DNA from 3 places in the Pantoea phyllosphaerae genome. Region 3 is predicted to be linked to each of the others. Evidence: predicted binding sites of a transcription regulator. Region 3 holds the regulator's gene; each other region holds the start of a gene.
The links. The regulator PhoB, encoded in region 3, activates phosphate uptake and scavenging genes when phosphate is short. The targets are predictions, from matches to a motif close to CTGTCATAAAACTGNCNNAT.

Region 1: a site for PhoB is predicted at 3,309-3,328, ahead of serA (phosphoglycerate dehydrogenase). Genes of this name have one in related genera too.
Region 2: a site for PhoB is predicted at 1,706-1,725, ahead of pitA (inorganic phosphate transporter PitA). Genes of this name have one in related genera too.

Annotation. Positions count from the first base shown of each region.
Region 1 covers NZ_JBPFDE010000011.1:61,220-68,163, reverse strand. Annotated here, with positions in the region: gene ACR6A7_RS15185 (YecA/YgfB family protein) at 1-419, opposite strand, end outside; gene zapA (cell division protein ZapA) at 590-919, shown strand; RNA gene ssrS (6S RNA) at 959-1,142, shown strand; gene ACR6A7_RS15170 (5-formyltetrahydrofolate cyclo-ligase) at 1,219-1,812, shown strand; gene serA (phosphoglycerate dehydrogenase) at 1,888-3,126, opposite strand; gene rpiA (ribose-5-phosphate isomerase RpiA) at 3,407-4,066, opposite strand; gene ACR6A7_RS15155 (LysR family transcriptional regulator ArgP) at 4,274-5,179, shown strand; gene ACR6A7_RS15150 (oxidative stress defense protein) at 5,295-6,035, opposite strand; gene argO (arginine exporter ArgO) at 6,178-6,801, opposite strand; gene mscS (small-conductance mechanosensitive channel MscS) at 6,928-6,944, opposite strand, start outside.
Region 2 covers NZ_JBPFDE010000006.1:90,516-97,459, reverse strand. Annotated here, with positions in the region: gene ACR6A7_RS10240 (type I restriction endonuclease) at 1-411, shown strand, start outside; gene ACR6A7_RS10235 (BaiN/RdsA family NAD(P)/FAD-dependent oxidoreductase) at 460-1,644, opposite strand; gene pitA (inorganic phosphate transporter PitA) at 1,886-3,388, shown strand; gene uspB (universal stress protein UspB) at 3,435-3,770, opposite strand; gene uspA (universal stress protein UspA) at 4,196-4,633, shown strand; gene ACR6A7_RS10215 (hypothetical protein) at 5,033-5,278, shown strand; gene rsmJ (16S rRNA (guanine(1516)-N(2))-methyltransferase RsmJ) at 5,390-6,148, opposite strand; gene prlC (oligopeptidase A) at 6,157-6,944, opposite strand, start outside.
Region 3 covers NZ_JBPFDE010000003.1:244,021-250,964, forward strand. Annotated here, with positions in the region: gene ACR6A7_RS06595 (cobalamin-independent methionine synthase II family protein) at 1-125, opposite strand, end outside; gene ACR6A7_RS06600 (PstS family phosphate ABC transporter substrate-binding protein) at 289-1,221, opposite strand; gene phoR (phosphate regulon sensor histidine kinase PhoR) at 1,240-2,553, opposite strand; gene phoB (phosphate response regulator transcription factor PhoB) at 2,568-3,257, opposite strand; gene sbcD (exonuclease subunit SbcD) at 3,453-4,652, shown strand; gene ACR6A7_RS06620 (SbcC/MukB-like Walker B domain-containing protein) at 4,649-6,944, shown strand, end outside.

The DNA of each region.
Region 1 (6,944 bases), on a different contig from region 3:
ATGGTGCGCAGATCGTCAATCGCCTCGCCGGTTTCGCCGGTCACTTTCTCCAGTTTCGGCTGCGTAACGCCCAGACCGAGCAGGAAGTGATTCACCCAGCCCGCCAGCGCGTCGGCGCGGTCGAAGACGCTGATATCTTCGTCGTCCGGCAGCATCAGCTGAAACAGGTAGCCCTCTTCTTCCAGCGTGCTGGCGGTGCTGTCGTGCAGCGCCTGAAGCGGTGACGCCAGGCTCTGCGAGAAGGCCATGCCTTCGTTGGTGAGATCGTGCACCAGCGTTTTCCAGCTGGCATCCTGATTGCCGCCGCACAGAATGCCGCTGAGCAGGCCATGCATTTCAGCTGGCGTCATCCCCACGCCTTGTTGAGAGAGCGCTGAAGCGAGCGCGTTGTAATCGGGGGTTACGTTCTGTAAAGACATAAGGATTCATCGTCGTTGGCAGAATAAGTTCGTGTTATGCTACCACTAGCTGCCTCAAGGTTTCCAGAAAAGGGGTTGTAACTTATTTCGCGGGTCTATATAGTTGCCCGCCTCCCAAGGCATTGAGCCCAAAGGGAGCTGCGGGCGAAGTAATCAGTCAGGAAGGTGGCATGTCTGCACAACCAGTAGATATACAAATTTTTGGTCGTTCATTGAGAGTGAATTGTCCGCCTGAACAGCAAGATGCGCTGAATGCGGCTGCCGATGACCTCAATCAACGGTTGCAAGATTTAAAAGTTCGCACTAGAGTCACAAATACCGAGCAACTGGTGTTCATCGCCGCGTTAAACATTTGCCATGAACTGGCGCAAGAGAAAATGAAAACGCGCGATTATGCTGCTAATATGGAACAACGTATCCGTATTCTGCAGCAGACGATTGAACAGGCTCTTGTAGAGCAAGGTCGCATAACCGACCGCCAGGGTGCGAAATTCGAATAATACTTCATGGTTGCTGCGCAGCAGCAACGGTGAAGTCCAGTTTCTCTGAGATGTTTGCAAGCGGGCCAGTCCCCTGAGCCGATATTTCATACCAACAGAGTGTGGCGCTCTGTAACCTGTGAGCATGCTCGGTTCGTCCGAGAAGCCTGATGGTTGCGACGGCACATTCACCTTGAACCAAGGGTTCAAGGGTTACAGCCTGCGGCGGCATCTCGGAGATCTCCTTCTGTTCTGCATCTGTCTTTCCCCGTTATGAATGATATAGTTGCTTAATCAGCGACTATATCAACGGGGTTCTCGTGTCCCAGCCCTCTCAGCTCGATCGCCACCATATCCGCCAGCACGTGCGCCATTTGCGCCGCGCCCTGACGCCTGAGCAGCAGGAACAGGCCGCCGATCTGATGGCGGAGCACGCCGTTAACTTCGCCCCTCTTGCCAACGCCAGCCATATCGCGCTCTTTTTATCGGTAGACGGCGAACTCAATACCCGGCCGCTTATCGCTAAGCTGTGGCAGCAGAAAAAGCAGGTTTATCTGCCGGTGCTGCACCCTTTCTCCGCTGGCCAGCTGCTGTTTCTGCGCTATACGCCGGAAACCGCGCTAACGCCGAATAAACTGCGTATTCCTGAACCGCCGCTTGATATCCGCCAGCTGATTACGCTGGATCGGCTGGATGTGATGATGGTGCCGCTGGTGGCCTTTGACAGCAGCGGGCAGCGGCTCGGCATGGGCGGCGGCTTTTACGACCGCACCCTGCAGAACTGGCGTCAGCACGGTTTTTTACCGGTGGGCGTGGCGCATGACTGCCAGCACGTAGAGCAGTTGCCCGCAGAGGAGTGGGATGTGCCCCTGCCCGCCGTACTGACGCCGTCGCGCCTGTGGCAGTGGGAATAGCGGGAGTGAGCCTGTGGCGGAAAAGAAAGGGCCGTCTGCGAAAAAGGCAGACGGCCCGGTTTCAGTAAAGCGAAATCAGTAGAGCAGACGGGCGCGAATGGTGCCCGGAATCCTCTTCATCAGCTGCAGCGCTTTGTCCGCCCGATCCTGCGGCGCATCAATGTCAATCACCACGTAGCCCATCATTGGCGAGGTTTGCAGGAACTGCGCAGCGATGTTGATGCCCTGCTCGGCAAAGATCTGGTTGATTGCCGTCAGCACGCCCGGACGGTTTTCATGAATGTGCAGCAGACGACTGGCGCTGGCGCCGTGCATCGGCAGCGACACTTCCGGAAAGTTGACCGCCGAGAGCGTTGAGCCGTTATCAGAATATTTAGCCAGCTTGCCCGCTACTTCGATACCGATATTCTCCTGCGCCTCCTGGGTCGAACCGCCGATGTGCGGCGTCAGGATCACGTTATCGAACTCGCACAGCGGCGAATTAAAGGGTTCGCTGTTGGTCGCGGGCTCAAGCGGGAAAACGTCGATCGCGGCGCCCGCCAGATGTTTGCTACTCAGCGCGTCGCACAGCGCCGGAATATCGACCACGGTGCCGCGCGAAGCGTTGATCAGCAACGCGCCCTTCTTCATCTGCGCCAGCTCCTGCGCGCCGATCATATCCTGCGTCGAGGGCGTTTCCGGCACGTGCAGGCTGACCACATCGCTCATATTCAGCAGGTCGGCCAGGTGGCGCACCTGCGTGGCATTACCAAGCGGCAGTTTGTTTTCAATGTCGTAGAAAAAGACGTGCATGCCCAGGCTTTCAGCCAGTACGCCAAGCTGCATGCCAATATGGCCATAGCCGACGATACCAAGCTTTTTGCCGCGCGCCTCAAACGAGCCGACGGCGTTTTTGTTCCAGATGCCGCGATGCGCCTTGGCGTTTGCTTCAGGGATGCCGCGCAGCATCAGCAGCATTTCGCCGATAACCAGTTCGGCGACCGAGCGGGTATTAGAGAACGGCGCGTTGAACACGGGAATGCCGCGCGTTGCCGCTGCGTTAAGATCGACCTGGTTGGTGCCGATGCAGAAACAGCCCACGGCGACCAGTTTTTCCGCCGCGGCAAAAATCTCTTCCGTCAGCTGGGTGCGGGAGCGGATGCCGATGAAGTGCGCATCCCGAATGGAGGCTTTCAGCGCTTCGTCATCCAGCGCGCCTTTATGGAATTCGATGTTGGTGTAACCCGCCGCGCGCAGATTTTCCAGCGCGCTCTGGTGAACGCCTTCCACCAGCAGGAACTTAATCTTGTCTTTTTCCAGTGATACCTTTGCCATTTCCCCGACCCTATTGTGATTTCAACAATGGCCGCCATAAGCGCGCCTTCTGTCAAAATATCAAAATTTACGCCTGCGGCAATACAACCGTTTGCCTTGCGGCCAGCATGGGGAAGCCTGAGCCCAGCACATTGCCGCACAAAATCGGGGGCTGAACCGCGAACAAAGAACGAACCTGCTGTGGATGTCGGTTATGTGACATAAGTCACCGAATTTAGGCGGCGAAAGAAAAGATGTTTTGCGCAGGGAAATAACCGGCGCGCTTATCGCGCCGGACAGATCATTTTTCGATGGTTTTTACGCCGTCCGGCGTGCCGATCAGCGCAATATCAGCGCCGCGCGTAGCAAACAGGCCAACGGTGACCACGCCGGGCAGCGCGTTGATGCTTTTTTCCAGCGCGACAGGATCGAGAATCGTCAGGTTATGCACGTCGAGAATAATATTGCCGTTGTCGGTGACGACATGCTGGCGATACTCCGGCAGGCCGCCGAGCTTAACCAGCTCGCGGGCGACGAAGGCGCGCGCCATTGGGATCACCTCGACCGGCAGCGGGAAGCGCCCCAGCACGTCCACCTCTTTCGAGGCGTCGGCGATACAGATGAACTTGCGCGCGACGGCCGCCACGATCTTCTCGCGCGTCAGGGCCGCGCCGCCGCCTTTAATCATCTGCATCTGCGGGTTGATCTCATCCGCGCCGTCGACATAGATCGCCAGATCGTCGATCTCATTGAGATCAAAGACCGGAATGCCAAGCGCTTTCAGCTTCAGCGTCGAGGCTTCCGAGCTGGAAACCGCGCCTTCAATCTGCTGTTTCATCGTGGCGAGCGCGTCGATAAAGTGCGCGGCGGTGGAGCCAGTGCCGACGCCGACGACAGTACCCGGCTGCACATATTTCAGTGCAGCCCAGCCTACGGCTTTTTTCAGTTCATCCTGGGTCATGATATGTTTAAAACCTGTGCGACAACGAAGTGCGCGTAGTATAAAGCAACGCCTGCCGAATGTGCGCGGCTGTTTCCGCTGACGTGATCGCTTTGGAAGCCACTCCGCAAAAAAAGCGACGCGCGGCGCAGGGAAAGCCCCTTCGACGCGCGCCAGATGCATTTTTTGTGGCATAGTATCGTCCACCCTGAAGGAGAGAGAACAACAATGAAACGCCCGGATTATCGAACGCTTCAGGCGCTGGATGCAGTGATTCGCGAACGCGGCTTTGAGCGCGCCGCACAAAAGTTATGCATTACGCAGTCGGCCGTATCGCAGCGTATCAAGCAGCTGGAGAACCTGTTCGGCCAGCCGCTGCTGGTGCGTACCGTGCCGCCGCGCCCTACAGAGCAGGGTCAGAAGCTGCTGGCGCTGCTGCATCAGGTCGAGCTGCTGGAAGAGGAGTGGCTAAGCGATGAGAACGGCGGCACCACGCCGCTGCTGCTGTCGCTGGCGGTTAACGCCGACAGTCTGGCGACCTGGCTGCTGCCTGCGCTGAAGGATGTGCTGGCGGACTCGCCGGTGCGCCTTAATTTGCAGGTCGAAGATGAAACCCGCACGCAGGAACGGCTGCGCCGCGGCGAAGTGGTGGGCGCGGTCAGTATTCAGCCGCAGCCGCTGCCGAGCTGCCTGGTCGATCAGCTTGGCGCGCTCGACTATCTGTTCGTCGCCTCGCCGGAGTTCGCCGCGCGCTACTTCCCCAACGGCGTCACCCGCTCGGCGCTGCTCAAAGCGCCAGCGGTCGCTTTCGACCATCTCGACGATATGCATCAGGCCTTTTTACAGCAGAATTTCGATCTGTCGCCGGGCAGCGTCCCCTGCCATATCGTGAACTCCTCGGAGGCGTTTGTGCAGCTGGCGCGCCAGGGTTCAACCTGCTGTATGATCCCGCATCTGCAGATTGAGCGCGAGCTGGCGGGCGGCGAGCTGCTCGATTTGACGCCGGGCCTCTGCCAGCGCCGCATGCTCTACTGGCACCGTTTTGCGCCGGAGAGCCGCCTGATGCGCCGCGTTACCGACGCGCTGATCGCCCACGGCCATCGCGTGCTGCGCCAGGATGATTTAGCGGCCTGAGTCCGTTCGCGCCTGAAGTAAGGGGCGCTTTGCCCTTCGCTTTATGCCGCCCGCATTTGACTCATTTGCTGTCTAAAAAACACAAAAAAAGGGGCGCTTAGCGCCCCTTTTTTCATTACTGCTGCGTACCCGCGGTATTGGGTTTGATATCGAACACCACATCCACCTGATCGTCAAAGTGAATGCTCTGCTGCTCGTAGGTCTGCTGCGCGGAGGTATCCGCAGCCGGCGCGGCGGCCTTATACATGCGCGCCATCGGCATCGGCTGATAGTTGGACACGTGGTAGCGAATGCTGTAAACCGGGCCAAGCTTCGCGTTAAAGCCTTCCGCCAGCGCGGCGGCCTGCTGCGTCGCGTTATCAATCGCCGCCTTGCGCGCCTGTGCCTTATAGCTGTCGGGATTGGTGACGCCCAGCTCGACCGAGCGGATCTCGTTCAGGCCGCTTTTCAGCGCGCCGTCCAGCAGCTCGTTCAGCTTATCCAGCTGACGCAGCGTCACCTGCACCTGGCGCACCGCGCGGTAGCCTTTCAGCACCGACTTGCCCTCTTTGGTATAGTCATATTCCGGCTGGGTGCTGAGGTTAGCGGCATCGATATCTTTCTTCTCGATACCATTTTTCTGCAGAAAATCAAAGTATTGCGCGACGCGATCGTCGGCCTGCTTTTTCGCGTCCGCGGCGTCTTTAGAGGAGACGTTAACCACGATAGAGAGCGTGGCGATATCGGGGCGCGCATCCACGGTCGCCTGGCCTGACGTCACGACATGCGGGCCGTTTGGCAGTTCGTCGGCTAATGCGCTTAACGGCAGCGCCAGAGCGCCTGTCATGGCGACCAGCGCCAGTGCTTTCAGTTTCACGAAAATCCTCCTTGGAATCTCTGTTTTGCTGCGGCATCAAAGGCCAGAGCCTGAACGGAATAGTATGCACTGCTAAGAGCGTGTTATACCGCAAAAGTTCGCGTTTTGCTTATCCTGTTCTGCCGCTTTAGGACAATTCAAATCAGAAATTCGCTACTCCCTGCAGCGCCAGCTGGCTGGCGATAAGCCACATCACCGCACCGACCAGCAGATTTATCGCGCGCTGCGCCCTGGCGGTGCGCAAGCGAGGCGAGAGCCAGGCCGCCAGCAGCGCCAGCCCAAAGAACCAGAACACCGAGGCGCTGACGGTGCCCAGCGCGAACCAGCGGCGCGCCTCCTGCGTCGGCAGCTGCCCACCCAGGCTGCCCAGCACTACGAAGGTATCGATATAGACGTGAGGATTAAGCCAGGTGACCGCCAGCATGGTGGCGACAATGCGCCAGCGGCTCTGCTTAAGCTCACTGTCGCTGGCGAGGTCGACATCGCCGCTAAAGGCGCGGCGTAGCGCATTCCAGCCGTACCACAGCAGAAAAGCTACCCCGGCCCAGGTGATAAGCATCAGCAGCAGCGGCGACTGGTGCAGCAAGGCGCTGCCGCCGAAGATGCCACCGCAAATCAGCGCAATATCGCTCAGCGTGCAGAGTGACGCCGTCATTAAATGGTACTGGCGCTTAACGCCCTGATTCATCACGAACGCGTTTTGCGGCCCCAGCGGCAGAATGAGTGAGGCGCCAAGCGCAAGCCCCTGTAAATACGTTGATAACACAGAATTTTCCTTACATCAGCGAGATGCAAAGAAGTATAAAGAGGCGAGGTTATTAGCGGAAATTGAAAGATTTAATCTGCTATTAGGCAGATTAATAAGGACGGCGCGGGCGCCGTCCTGAGAGGCTTATTCTGCTTTTGCTT
Region 2 (6,944 bases), on a different contig from region 3:
TGGTTAAACGATCAAGTAAATGAAAGACTTAAATCAGCGATAAGCGGCACATCCATTCAAAGCACAACTGACATTAACACCTCAAACCTACCGTCTGTAGAAGAGGATAAAGAAAGTACTTTAATTGTTACCACTGAAAAAGAGATTGAAGGATTTCATATTGTTAAAGCAATCATAAGGAAGATAATTGAGCCAGACCGAATTAACTACCGCGATACACAAAGCTATTTTGGAATTTTAGTTGACGATAATAATCGCAAACCTGTTTGTCGCCTTCACTTCAACCGAAGCCAGCTATACATAGGCATTTTCGATATCGATAAAAAAGAAACACGCCATCCCATAGCCAACCTTAATGATATCTATAATTTTACTGATTCGTTAAGAGCAACAGCAAAAAATTATGTTTAATCAAGTTTATCAAGGCCAAATATATTTTTGGCCTCCTTCATTCAAATCTTACAGCGCCTGCGCGCACGCCCAGGCTGAACTCCATGCCCACTGGAAGTTATAGCCGCCCAGCCAGCCGGTCACATCCACCACCTCGCCGATAAAATAGAGTCCCGGTACGTCGCGGGCTTCCATCGTCTTCGACGAGAGCAGCGTGGTATCAACGCCGCCCAGCGTCACCTCGGCGGTGCGATAGCCTTCTGTGCCGTTGGGCTGCACGCGCCACTGGTGCAGCGTCTGCGCCAGTTCGGCCTGCTGCTTGCCGTTAAGCTGCTTCAGCGTGACGTCCGGCACCTGCCCCAGCTCCTGCAACACCTCTACCAGCCGTTTCGGCAGCAGCTTCGCCAGGCTATTTTTCAGGCTCAGATTGGGATGCGCCTGGCGCTGCGCATTGATGAATTCTTCTATCGAGGTGGCGGGCGACAGGTTAACGGTAACCTGCTCGCCCGGCTGCCAGTAGCTGGAAATTTGCAGCACCGCCGGACCAGACAGGCCGCGGTGGGTGAAGAGCATCGCCTCTTTGAACAGGGTGCCGTCCTGCGCCTCAATGGTGGTATCGAGCGCCACGCCGGAGAGCGTCTGTAGCCGCTCCAGCAGCGGCTTATGCAGGGTAAAAGGCACCAGGGCGGCGCGGGTCGGATATACCTTTAGACCGAACTGCTCGGCAACCTTATAGCCGAACGGCGTGGCGCCCAGGCCCGGCATCGAGAGACCGCCGCTGGCGATCACCAGCTTTTCCGCCTGCACCGTCGCGCCGTTGAGCTGCAGCGTATAGCCCGACGCTTCGCGCGCCACGCTCAGCACTTCGCTGCGCAGGCGCAGCGTCACCTTGCCCTTTTCACACTCCGCCGTCAGCATATCGACAATCTGCGCCGCCGAGTCGTCGCAGAACAGCTGCCCCAGCGTCTTTTCGTGATACGCAATGTTATGACGGTTAACCAGATCGATAAAATCCCAATGGGTGTAGCGCGCCAGCGCGGACTTGCAGAAGTGGGGATTGTGCGACAGATAGGCGGTCGGATCGGTATACATATTGGTGAAGTTGCAGCGCCCGCCGCCTGACATCAGGATCTTGCGCCCGGGCTTTTTGCCGTTATCCAGCAACAGCACGCGTCGGCCTCGCTGCCCGGCCTGCGCCGCGCAAAACAGTCCCGCCGCGCCGGCACCGATAATAATAACGTCAAACTTTTCCACTGCCTTTGTCCCGCCTGTTTTCAGAGGCGCTGATTGTAGAGGTCTGCTCTGCATGACGCCAGCGTCAAAAAATTGTCGTAATTATGTCATAATGTAACCAGTTCATTTTACGGCACTTTTAGGCGAAACCGGGCAGCTTGATACATTCTCAAGTCAAAACAAGGCTATATTTTGCTTTCCCATACCCTGCGTTGTCGCAGATAATGCGCCGCGCTCATGTCCTCAAAATGGCGTAATCTGTATGCTACATTTGTTCGCTGGTCTTGACCTCAGTACCGGCCTGTTATTGGTTCTTGCCCTGCTGTTTGTATTGTTCTATGAAGCAATCAACGGCTTTCACGACACGGCCAACGCAGTTGCCACGGTGATCTATACCCGCGCAATGCGCGCGCAGCTTGCTGTGGTGATGGCGGGCGTATTTAACTTCCTTGGCGTTCTGCTGGGTGGCTTAAGCGTCGCTTACGCTATCGTGCATATGCTTCCTACCGACCTGCTATTAAATGTTGGCTCTGCGCACGGGCTGGCGATGGTCTTTTCCATGCTGCTGGCAGCGATTATCTGGAACCTCGGCACCTGGTATCTCGGTCTGCCGGCCTCCAGTTCGCACACGCTGATTGGCGCCATCATCGGCATCGGCCTGACCAATGCGCTGATGACCGGCACCTCGGTAATCGACGCGCTGAACATCCCTAAAGTCATCAATATCTTTCTGTCGCTGATTCTGTCGCCGATTGTCGGTCTGATCATCGCAGGCAGCCTGATTTTCCTGCTGCGTCGCTACTGGAGCAGCACCAAAAAGCGCGCACGCATCCATATGACGCCCGCTGACCGCGAAAAAATCGACGGCAAGAAAAAGCCGCCGTTCTGGACGCGTATCGCTCTGATCGTGTCGGCAATCGGCGTCAGCTACTCGCACGGCGCTAACGATGGTCAGAAAGGCATCGGCCTGATTATGCTGGTGCTGATTGGCGTCGCGCCGGCAGGTTTCGTGGTCAATATGAACGCCAGCGGCTACGACATCACGCGCACGCGCGACGCGGTCAATCACCTCGAACAATATTATCAGCAGCACAGCGAGGCGCTGACGCACATCGTTCAGATGGCGCCGCCTGCCCTGCCGACGCCGGAAGAGACGGCGTCCGGCCCGAAAGAGTTCCACTGCGACAGCGCCCGTGCGCTGCAGGCGGTGCAGCGCGCACAGGGCCTGCTGAATACCAATCTGCAAAGCTACGAGCAGCTTAGCGTCGAGCAGCGCAGTCAGATGCGTCGTCTGCTGCTGTGCATCGCCGATACCGCCGACAAGGCGGCCAAGCTGCCGGAAACCAGCGCCGACGATAAACGCTTCCTCGGCAAGCTGAAAACCGATCTGCTGGGCACCATCGAGTATGCGCCTGTATGGATCATCATGGCAGTCGCGCTGGCGCTGGGCATCGGCACCATGATCGGCTGGCGCCGCGTCGCCACCACCATCGGCGAGAAGATTGGTAAAAAAGGCATGACCTACGCGCAGGGTATGTCGGCGCAGGTTACCGCGGCGGTTTCCATCGGTATCGCCAGCTATACGGGCATGCCGGTTTCGACCACGCATATTCTGTCGTCGTCAGTCGCGGGTACCATGCTGGTAGACGGCGGCGGGCTACAGAGCCGCACCATCAAGAATATCGCCATGGCGTGGGTCTTTACGCTGCCGGTCTGTATTGTGCTGTCAGGCAGCCTCTACTGGCTGGCGCTGAAGCTGGTATAAGCCACGCACAAAAATCAAGGGCGACGCAGGTCGCCCTTTTTTATTGCTAGTGCCAGATCGCCAGACAAATCAGGCTGAGGATCACTAACCCGCACAAGGCGCTGGTTAAGATGAACTGACCGCGCACCCGCTCGCAGCGACGAATAAACTCCTCGTCATGATGGTCGAGATAACGTTTTGCCCAGATATAACGCACCAGCCGCACCTGCTTGCTCGGCTGACCGTGCGAGGTAAAAAAGCCAGCCCCGTCGACATACTGATAGAGTAAGGGATCGCAGCCTCGCAGCACCGCCAGCAGCGCGCGCAAAGAAGAAAAGTAGCGCGCCATATTCACAATACACACCACACAAAGAGCCCAGAAAAGCGCGATAGTGCTGATCATATTTCCCTCCCAGCTGGAGCCGCGGAGACGGAATGGAGCGCGGCTGCGCTTCATGCTCCACGGGAAAAGCCGACCACTGAATGACCTGAACAGATCTCTGTTTTTTAGCAAGCTTACGCGGTCGGCACCTGAGAAGTCCCACCGTTAATTTGTAGTGTAGGAGAAGTTTTAAACTCTTTTCCAGCGATGATTTTCGTTCGCCGCGAGCGAAAAAGGCGCTAAGCCTTGATCTTATTCACAACCGAAGCGCGTACAGCAGCATTTGTTAACCGTCGCCGCTATACTAAAGACATAACAACTATCTGTCGGGAACGCCGACAGGGCAACTGGTGACACATATCGCCCGTTCGCGTAAAGGATTGCGCAGGCAATGACGCGAGAGGAAGACAGGTCGCCATCCTGAATCTTGTGAAAGGAGTTATATCATGGCTTATAAACATATCCTGATTGCGGTAGACCTTTCTCCCGAAAGCCAGCTGCTGGTGGATAAAGCCGTCTCGCTGGCGCGCCCCTATGACGCCAAAATTTCGCTGATTCACGTCGACGTGAACTACTCCGATCTCTACACCGGCCTGATTGACGTCAATCTGGGCGATATGCAGAAGCGTATCTCGGAAGAGACCCACACCGCGCTGCGTGGGCTGTCGGATGCGGCAGGCTACCCGATTAGCGAGACCCTGAGCGGCAGCGGCGATCTCGGCCAGGTGCTGGTCGATGCGATTAAAAAATATGATGTGGATTTAGTGGTGTGCGGCCACCATCAGGATTTCTGGAGCAAGCTGATGTCGTCGGCGCGCCAGCTGATTAACACCGTGCATATTGATATGCTGATTGTTCCGCTGCGCGACGCAGAAGACGAATAACTGCTGCGAAAAAAGCCGGCGCGAGTCGGCTTTTTTTAGCCGTTGAGCCAACGCTTCCCCTGCGCTATATCCGCTTTTATCGTTTCCCTTTCGCCTCTCATGACGTAAAAGTCTGCCTTTTTAAGGCGCTCAGCGCCGCCAAAACCCCTGTTCTGTTTCATTGCCAGAACGTTCAGCCGCCACTAGCCTCCAGCCAGAAAGCCCTCGTTATTTTCATGACAACATCAGCCCGCTATTAATAGCCGCCTGGTTAATTGACGATGTGTGGCAGGCGGGCGATTATCAATATTTTACTATATGCAAAATAGCGGACGCTTATTATATTCAATCTGCTTTGGCTGCTGCATAAGCGGCAGTTCGGGCATAATTAAATGGCTTAACCACTTGATAAGGATATTGATGATGAGAGAAATTAACCAGAATGAAATTGCTGCGGTAAGCGGTGCAGGCCTGAATGAATTTATTGGAAACGTCAATGAAGCGCTGACCCAGGTGTCGACTTTGCTCGACAGCACGGTAAAAACGCTAACGGAAACCGCCGATATTGGTCGGGAAATTGGCCTTTCTTATAAAGCTTTTGGCCTGAGCGTTGCAAAAGGTTTCCTCGCCTCTTTTTCAAGCTTCCTGACCAAACTGGCGTCCTGATTTAATTTCAAAACTGCAGCGCACCTGAAATTAAATAAAATTAAGCTCAACCGCTAAACGCGTGCCCGATGCTGTATCAGGCACGCTTTTTTATTTAGGGCAATCTGAGCTTTATATTTGCCGGTCGAGCGGCGGATAAATATCGAAGCGATGACTTTTAGTCACCACCGCCGACTGCGTTGCGACCCCCGCCAGCGGCGGCGCATAGTCGGGGCGCTTCACCACGATACGCTTCTTTGCCAGACGGCGCGCCGGCGCCAGCAGCGCATCGGCATCCTCGTCAGCACCGACCAGCGACTGAAACACCCGCATCTCTTTTTTCACCATCGCGCTCTTCTGCCGGTGGGGATACATCGGATCGAGATAGACCACGTCCGGCGCAGGCGTAATCTCGCCGAGCGCCTGCGCGCTGGGCGCATGGATCAGGGTCAGCCGCTCGCGCAGCCAGCCGCCAATCTCCGCATCCTGATAGCCGCGCTGCAGGCCATCATCCAGCAGCGCCGCCACGACCGGATGACGCTCCAGCATGCGCACGCGGCAGCCAATCGCCGCCAGCACGAAGGCATCGCGCCCTAAACCGGCGGTCGCATCTACCACGTCCGGCAGATAACCACTCTTCACGCCAACCGCTTTTGCCACCGCCTCGCCGCGTCCGCCGCCAAAGCGGCGACGGTGCGCCATCGCGCCAGAGACGAAGTCGACAAAAATGCCGCCCAGCTTCGGCTCGTCACGCTTGCGCAGTTCAAGATGCGTCGGCGTCTGCACCAGCGCCAGTACGCAGCCTTCGTCATGCTCCAGCTGCCAGCGCTGCGCCAGATGCGACAAGGCGCCGTCTCCGGCGCCCGATTCATCAATCAAACAGATCTTCACTGCAGCCGTTATCCCTTGATGCCGTAATGGTCCAGCATCGCATCCAGCTGCGGCTCGCGGCCGCGGAAGCGTTTGAACAGCTCCATTGGCTCTTCCGAACCGCCGCGCGTCAGGATGTTGTCGAGGAACGACTGACCGGTCTGGCGGTTAAAGATGCCCTCTTCCTCGAAGCGCGAATAGGCGTCTGCCGCCAGCACGTCTGCCCAAAGATAGCTGTAGTAGCCCGCCGCATAGCCGCCTGCGAAGATATGGCTAAAGGCGTGCGGGAAACGGCCCCATTCCGGGCTCGGCACCACCGCCACTCGCTTTTTCACTTCGCGCAGGGTTTCGAGGATCTGTGCGCCTTTCGCCGGATCGAACTCGGCGTGCAGGCGGAAATCGAACAGGCCGAACTCCAGCTGGCGCAGGATAAACAGCGCCGCCTGGTAGTTCTTCGCCGCCAGCATTTTGTCGAGCAGCGCTTCCGGCAGCGGTTCGCCGGTTTCATAGTGGCCGGAAATAAAGGCCAGCGCCTCGGGCTCCCAGCACCAGTTCTCCATAAACTGGCTCGGCAGTTCGACCGCATCCCAAGGCACGCCGCTGATGCCGGAAACGCCCGGGGTTTCGATGCGCGTCAGCATATGATGCAGACCGTGACCGAATTCGTGGAACAGCGTGGTGACTTCGTCGTGAGTAAACAGCGCGGGCTTGCCGTTCACCGGACGGTTGAAGTTGCAGGTGAGATAAGCGACCGGCTTCTGCAGCGTGCCGTCGGCTTTGCGCATCTGGCCGACGCAGTCATCCATCCAGGCACCGC
Region 3 (6,944 bases):
ATGCGGGTCAGCGCGGCTTTGTCGATCTGGCCAGCGGCATACTGTTCGCGCGCGTTTTTAATGGCGGCGGGACGCAGGAAGCTGCCGACGGTATCGGCGCGGAACGGGGCGGTCTGTGCGGTCATCTTCACTCCTGGCACCCTGAGCGTTAATCACGTCAGGGAATAATTTCGCTAAGTTATATATAGCCATCTGGATGGCTAAACGTCTGTGGACAGAGTGGCACGCGCGCGCCTTATCTGCAACAGAAGAAATTTCAGCGGAGTTGAAAAAAATTCACGTTAGCGCTTACTTCGCCTCTAGCGCTGCCAGTGCCTGCTCGCGCTGCGCCGCTGACAGCGGAAGATAGCCCGCTTCGCTGACGCGGCGCTGGCCCTGCGGCGAAAGCACCTGATGAAGAAAGGCGTTTACCAGCGGCGGCAGCGGCTTGCCCGGCGGCTTGTTGACATAGATATAGAGCGGGCGCGCCCAGGGGTAGCGGCCGCTGCGGATAGAGTCGGCGTCCGGCGCTACCGCCGCGCCCTGCGCGTCAGCGACGGCAAGCATCTTCACGCCGCTGAGATGAAAACCGAAGCTGGCGTAGCCAATGCTGCGCGGATTGGCGGCGACCGCCTGCACCACGGCGGCCGAGCCGGGAAACTCCGCCACGTCGGCGCGAAAATCGCCGTTGCACAGCGCCTGCTGCTTAAAGAAGCCCCAGGTGCCCGAGGCGGAGTTGCGTCCGTAGCGCTGAATCGGTCGCCGCGCCCAGTCGGGCTGTCGCACGCCCATATCGCCCCAGCGCGCTGGCACCTGCGGCGCGCCGCACAGGCGCGTCACGGAAAAGATGGCGTCGAGCTGGCGCATAGCGATCTGCGTGAGCGGATTGCGCTGATTAACCACCACCACCAGCGCGTCGAGCGCCACCGGCACGGCGAGCGGAGGGTAGCCATAGCGCGCCTGAAAGGTTTGCCGCTCTTCCGCCTGCATGGGGCGGCTCATCGGGCCGAGCTGCGCGGCACCCGCCGCCAGCGCCGTCGGCGCGGTGGAAGAGCCGGAGGCCTGCACCTGTAGATTGACGCCCGGCGCCCGCGCGCTGAAATCTTCGCTCCACAGCATCATCAGCGTTCCCAGCGTGTCTGAGCCGACGCTGCTGAGGTTGCCGGTGAGCATTTCAGGCTGAGGCGCCGCCAGCGTCAGCGCGGGCGAAAAGAGAGAAAGCAACAGCAGCCAGACGCGCATAAGAGGTTCCATTAACGGTTAATGGACGGCATTCTCCTGCAATCCTGCGCTGACGATCAACCTTGACGGCAGCGTAAAGGTAAAACAGGTCTCTTTATCGGGAATGCTGGTGATCTCCAGCCGCGCATTATGGTGGCTCAGGGCGTGCTTGACGATCGCCAGCCCCAGACCGCTGCCGCCGGTGGCGCGCGAGCGCGCCTTATCCACGCGGTAGAAGCGCTCGGTCAGGCGCGGCAGGTGCTCAGCTGAAATCCCCGGCCCGTTGTCGCAGACCTTGAACTGTGCGCCCTGGCGGCTGCGCAGCCAGCTGATGTCGATGCGCGTGCCTTCTGGCGTATGATTGACCGCGTTGTACACCAGGTTAGAGAGGGCGCTGCGCAGCTGATCGTCGTCGCCGAGCACCTTGAGATGCGGATCGGTATGGAAGTGGATCTGGTGACGGCCGCCGCTCAGCGTCTCCGCTTCGCGCTGCAGCAGATGCAGCATCATCGGCACGTCCACCGTCTCTTTCATGTCGATGGCTGGCGCCGCCTCAATGCGCGACAGCGTCAGCAGCTGGCGCACCAGGCTGTCCATGCGGCGCGTTTGCTCCTGCATGGTCTGCAGCGCTTTGCCGCGCGAGCGCTCGTTCATCACCGAGTCGTTCATCATCTCCAGATAGCCCTGCAGCACCGTCAGCGGCGTGCGCAGTTCATGGCTGACGTTGGCGAAGAAGTTGCGCCGCGCCCCTTCCAGCTGGTGCATCTGCGTCACGTCGCGCGCCACCATCAGCCACTGCCCCTCGCTATAGGGCATGATGCGAAACTCCATGTGGCGCTGGTTATTGAAAATGAGGGTGAGCGGCTTGTTGAAATCGCGCTGGCGAATATAGCGGGAGAACTCCGGATAGCGCAGCAGGTTAAGGATGTTCTGGCCGTTATCTTCCGGCCAGCGCAGGCCGAGGTGCTGCTGCGCCAGGCCGTTGCACCAGAAAATAGCGCCCTCTTCCGTGGTCAGCACCACCGCGTCGGGCAGCGTCTCGGCGCCGCTGCGAAAGCGCTTGATCAGATTGCCCAGCTCGCGCCGCCGCCGCCGGTTGCGCAGCTGCATCTGATAGAGACCGTAAAACAGCGGTTCCCAGCTCGCCTTTCCGGTGGGCGGCGTCATGGTGCGATCGACCCACAGCCAGTGCGACAGCCGCATCAGATTAGAGAAGTGCCACAGCAGCATCCCCAGCACGCTAATCAGCAGCAGCCAGGGGAGATAACCAAAAATCAATCCGACAATCAGCGCAGGCAGACAGGCCAGCGCCAGCTCAGAGAGCAGTCTCTTCCAGGAGAGTCGTTCCAGCACGGTAAAGACTCCGTTTAGTAGCGGGCGGAGAAACGATACCCCGTTCCGCGAACGGTTTGAACCATGCGATCGTGGCCGGAAACTTCCAGCGCCTTACGTAAGCGGCGGATATGCACGTCAACGGTGCGATCTTCCACATAAACATTGGTGCCCCAGACGTGGTTCAGCAGCTGCTCGCGGCTGTAAACGCGCTCGGGATGCGTCATAAAGAAGTGCAGCAGCTTATATTCGGTCGGGCCCATCTCAAGCGGCGTCGATTCCGACATCACGCGGTGCGAGGAGGGATCCAGGCTCAAACCCTGCATCTCAATCACCTCTTCCACCGCCATCGGCGAAATGCGGCGCATCACCGCCTTGATGCGCGCCATCAGCTCTTTCGGCGAAAAAGGCTTGGTGATGTAATCATCCGCGCCCACTTCCAGACCGCGCACCCGATCTTCCTCTTCGCCGCGCGCCGTCAGCATCATTACCGGAATATCGCGCGTCAGGGCCTCGCGCTTGAGGTGCTTGATAAACTGAATGCCGCTGCCGCCCGGCAACATCCAGTCCAGCAGAATTAAATCTGGCCAGGGCTCAATCAGTTTCCCTACCGCGCTGTCATAATCCTCGGCCTCAATGGGCTGGTAGTCGTTCTGTTCCAGAACAAAGCACAACATTTCACGGATAGGGGCTTCATCTTCCACAACCAAAATGCGCTTAGCCATTGCAACTCCTGCTGATGTGACTGCTGTCACCGTTATATGCGGCGCCATTATGCGTCAGATTTATGACACTTTTATGAAAAACATAGCCGCTTAATCAGCGCGTTAACACTGCTTTATAACCGCTGGCGCCGCTTTTTTTGCTTTTGCGCCATAGCCGGTATAATCCTCCGGCAAACCGTTACCGCAGGGAGTTTTATGCGCATCATTCATACCGCGGACTGGCACCTCGGTCAGTTTTTCTATAACAAGAGCCGGGCGGCCGAGCACCAGGCCTTTCTCGACTGGCTGCTGGCGCGCATTGAGGAGCATCAGGTCGATGCGCTGATCGTCGCGGGCGACCTTTTCGACAGCGGCACGCCGCCAAGCTACGCGCGCGAACTCTTTAACCGTTTCGTGGTGGCGCTGCAGCCAACCGGCTGCCAGCTGGTGGTGCTGGCGGGCAATCACGATTCGGTCGCCACCCTCAACGAATCGCGCGCCCTGCTCGCCTGCCTGAATACCCAGGTGATCACCACGCCGCAGGCGGATCACAATCTGCTGCTGCTGCGCGACCGCGCCGGCGAACCAGGCGCGCTGCTCTGCGCCATTCCCTATCTGCGACCGCGCGATATTATGCGCAGCCGCGCGGGCCAGTCGGGGCGCGAAAAGCAGCTCAGCCTGCTGGAGGCGATCGCCGCGCACTACCAGCGCAGCGTCGACGCGGCGCGCGCGCATCCGCTGGCGCTGCCGGTCATCGCCACTGGCCATCTCACCACCGTCGGCGTCAGCAAAAGCGATTCGGTGCGCGATATCTATATCGGCACGCTCGACGCCTTTCCCGCGTCGGCTTTTCCCGACGTCGACTACGTGGCGCTCGGCCATATCCATCGCGCCCAGCGCGTCGCCAACAGCGATCATATTCGCTACAGCGGCTCGCCGATCCCGCTCAGCTTCGACGAGCTCGGCAGCGAGAAAAGCGTCTTTCTGCTCGAGGTGAATAGCGCCGGTTTGCAGCGCGTGACGCCGCTGCCTGTCCCCTCTTTCCAGCCGATGAAAATGCTGAAAGGCTCGCTGACAGAGATCGAGGCGCAGCTGGCGCCCTTTGCCGACCATCAGGGCAACAAGCCGGTATGGCTCGATATCGAGGTGACGACCCAGGAATTCCTCAGCGACCTGCAGCGCCGCGTCGAGGCGCTGACCGCCGATCTGCCGGTCGAAGTCCTGCTGCTGCGCCGCAGCCGCGAACAGCGCCAGCAGAGCCTGGCGCAGCTGAAAAACGAAACCCTGAGCGAGCTAAAAGTGGAGGAGGTCTTCGCCCGCCGCATGGCGCTGGCGGAGGATATCGACGAATCGGGGCATGCGCACCTCAGCGCCCTGTTCCGCTCCACCCTCGCCTCGCTGGAGGAGAGCGAATGAAAATCCTCACGCTGCGCTTTAAAAACCTGAACGCGCTGAAAGGCGAATGGTTTATCGACTTTCGCGCCGAGCCCTTTGCCAGCAACGGTCTGTTCGCCATTACCGGCGCGACCGGGGCAGGCAAAACCACCCTGCTCGACGCCATCTGTCTGGCGCTCTATCACCAGACGCCGCGCCTCGGCGTGCTGTCGCAGACGCAAAACGGTCTGATGACGCGCGACACCGCCGAATGCCTTGCTGAAGTGGAGTTTGAGATCAAAGGCGAAGCCTGGCGCGCCTTCTGGAGCCAGAACCGCGCGCGCGGCGCGGCCGACGGCAAGCTGCAGGCGCCGCGCGTCGAGCTGGCGCGCTGTATCGATGACAAAATCTTCGCGGACAAGGTCAACGACAAATTAAAACTGATCGAGTCGCTGTCGGGCCTCGACTTCGATCGCTTTACCCGCTCGATGATGCTGTCGCAGGGTCAGTTCGCCGCCTTTCTTAACGCGAAGCCCGGCGAGCGCGCCGAACTGCTGGAGGAGCTGACCGGCACCGAGATTTACGGCCAGATCTCCGTCGCCATCTACGAACGCCACAAGGCGGCGCGCCTGGCGCTGGACAACCTGCGCAGCCGCGCCGGCACCCTGACCCTGCTCGACGCCGACGCGCGCGCTGCGCTGCAGCAGCAGCTGGCTGCGCTAACGGAAGCGGAGCAGGCGCTTACTCAGCAAAACGACAGCCTGCGCAGGCAGCATCAGTGGCTGACCCAGGCGCAGCAGCTCGACAGCGATATTCAGGCCGCACAGGCCGCGCTGGAGGCGGCGGAACAGGCGTGGCGCGATGCGGAGGCGGATCGCCAGCGGCTGGCGCGCAGCGAGCCGGCGGAGAAGATGCGCGATAAATTAGCGCAGCGCGATAGCCTGCTGCATGAGCAGCAGCGTCTGCAGCAGACGCAGCAGCAGCTTACACAGCAGCGCCAGGCCGCCGAGCAGCAAATGCAGAGCGACCGGCAGCGCCGCGAGGCGGCGCAGGCGGCGCGCGACGCCGCGCTACGCGAGCAGCAGGCGCAGGAGACGCTGCTGACGGAGCAGGTCATTCCGCTCGACCAGCAGATCGCCGCCCTGGTGACGCAGGCGCAGCAGCAGCGGCAGGAAAGCGACCAGCAGCAGCAGGCGCTGACGCAAAGCGCGCGCGCGCTGCAGCAGGAAACGGCAGAGCGCGACAGCCTGCAGGCCGCGCTGGCGAAACAGCAGCAGTGGCGCGCGGATCAGGGCACGCTGCCGCAGTGGGGTCCTTCGCTGGCGCTGTGGCAGGAGCGCTTCGCCCAGCTGACGCAGCAGGAAACTGCGCTGGAGGCGCTGCGCGAGCAGCAGCGTCTCCAGCAGCAAAAGTTGACGCAGCAGCAGGCGGCGCTCGCCCGTCTGGCGCAGCAGGCAACGCCGCTGAGCCAGGCCGAACAGCAGGCGGCGAGCGCCCTGGAAAGCGCGCAACAGGCGCTGGCCGATCTGGAGCAGCGCCATCCGCCGCAGGCGCTGCAGGCCAGCCTGGCGCAGTTCGAGAGCCGCCGTCCGCTGCGCCAGCAGCTGGTGGTGCTCGCCTCGCAGTGGACGCCGCTGCAGCAGCATCTCGCCGCGCGTCAGCAGCGCCTTGCCGCGCTGGAAAAGAGGCTACAGCAGGATGACGACACGCTGCAGACGCTGCGCGCCGCCTTCGCGCGCGAAAAGGCGTCGCTGGCCGATATCAAAAAGATTTGCGAGCTGGAGCAGCACATCGCCGATCTGGCGGCCTGGCGCGCGCGCCTGGAACCTGAGCAGCCCTGCCCGCTGTGCGGATCGTGCCAGCATCCGGCGGTCGAGCGCTACGCCGCGCTGGAACTGAGCGAGAATCAGCGACGGCTGGCCGAACAGGAGAGGCAGGTCGAGGCGCTGCGCGAACAGGGCATCCAAAAAGGCGAGGCGGTTAAGCAGGCGAAGAGTGAACAGCAGAGGCTCCGGGAGGAACTGGCGGCAGATACCCAACGGCTGGATGAGCTAACCCAGCAGTGGCGAGATCTACAGCGTAAGCTGGTGCTCACATTTGATGCGGACGACAGCGCGGCGCTGGCCGCCTGGCAGCAGCAGCAAAACAGCGAGGAGCAGGCGCTGCAGCAGCTGATACGTCAGCAGGAGAGCGCCGCGCGCCAGCGCCAGCAGGCGAAAGATGAGCACCTGCGGCACCAGCAGGCGCTGCAGCAGCATCAGCAGCAGCTTCAGCTGGCCCAGCAAACGCTCACTAACCTGCAAGAGGGCGCGACAACGCTGGCGCAGCGCCTGG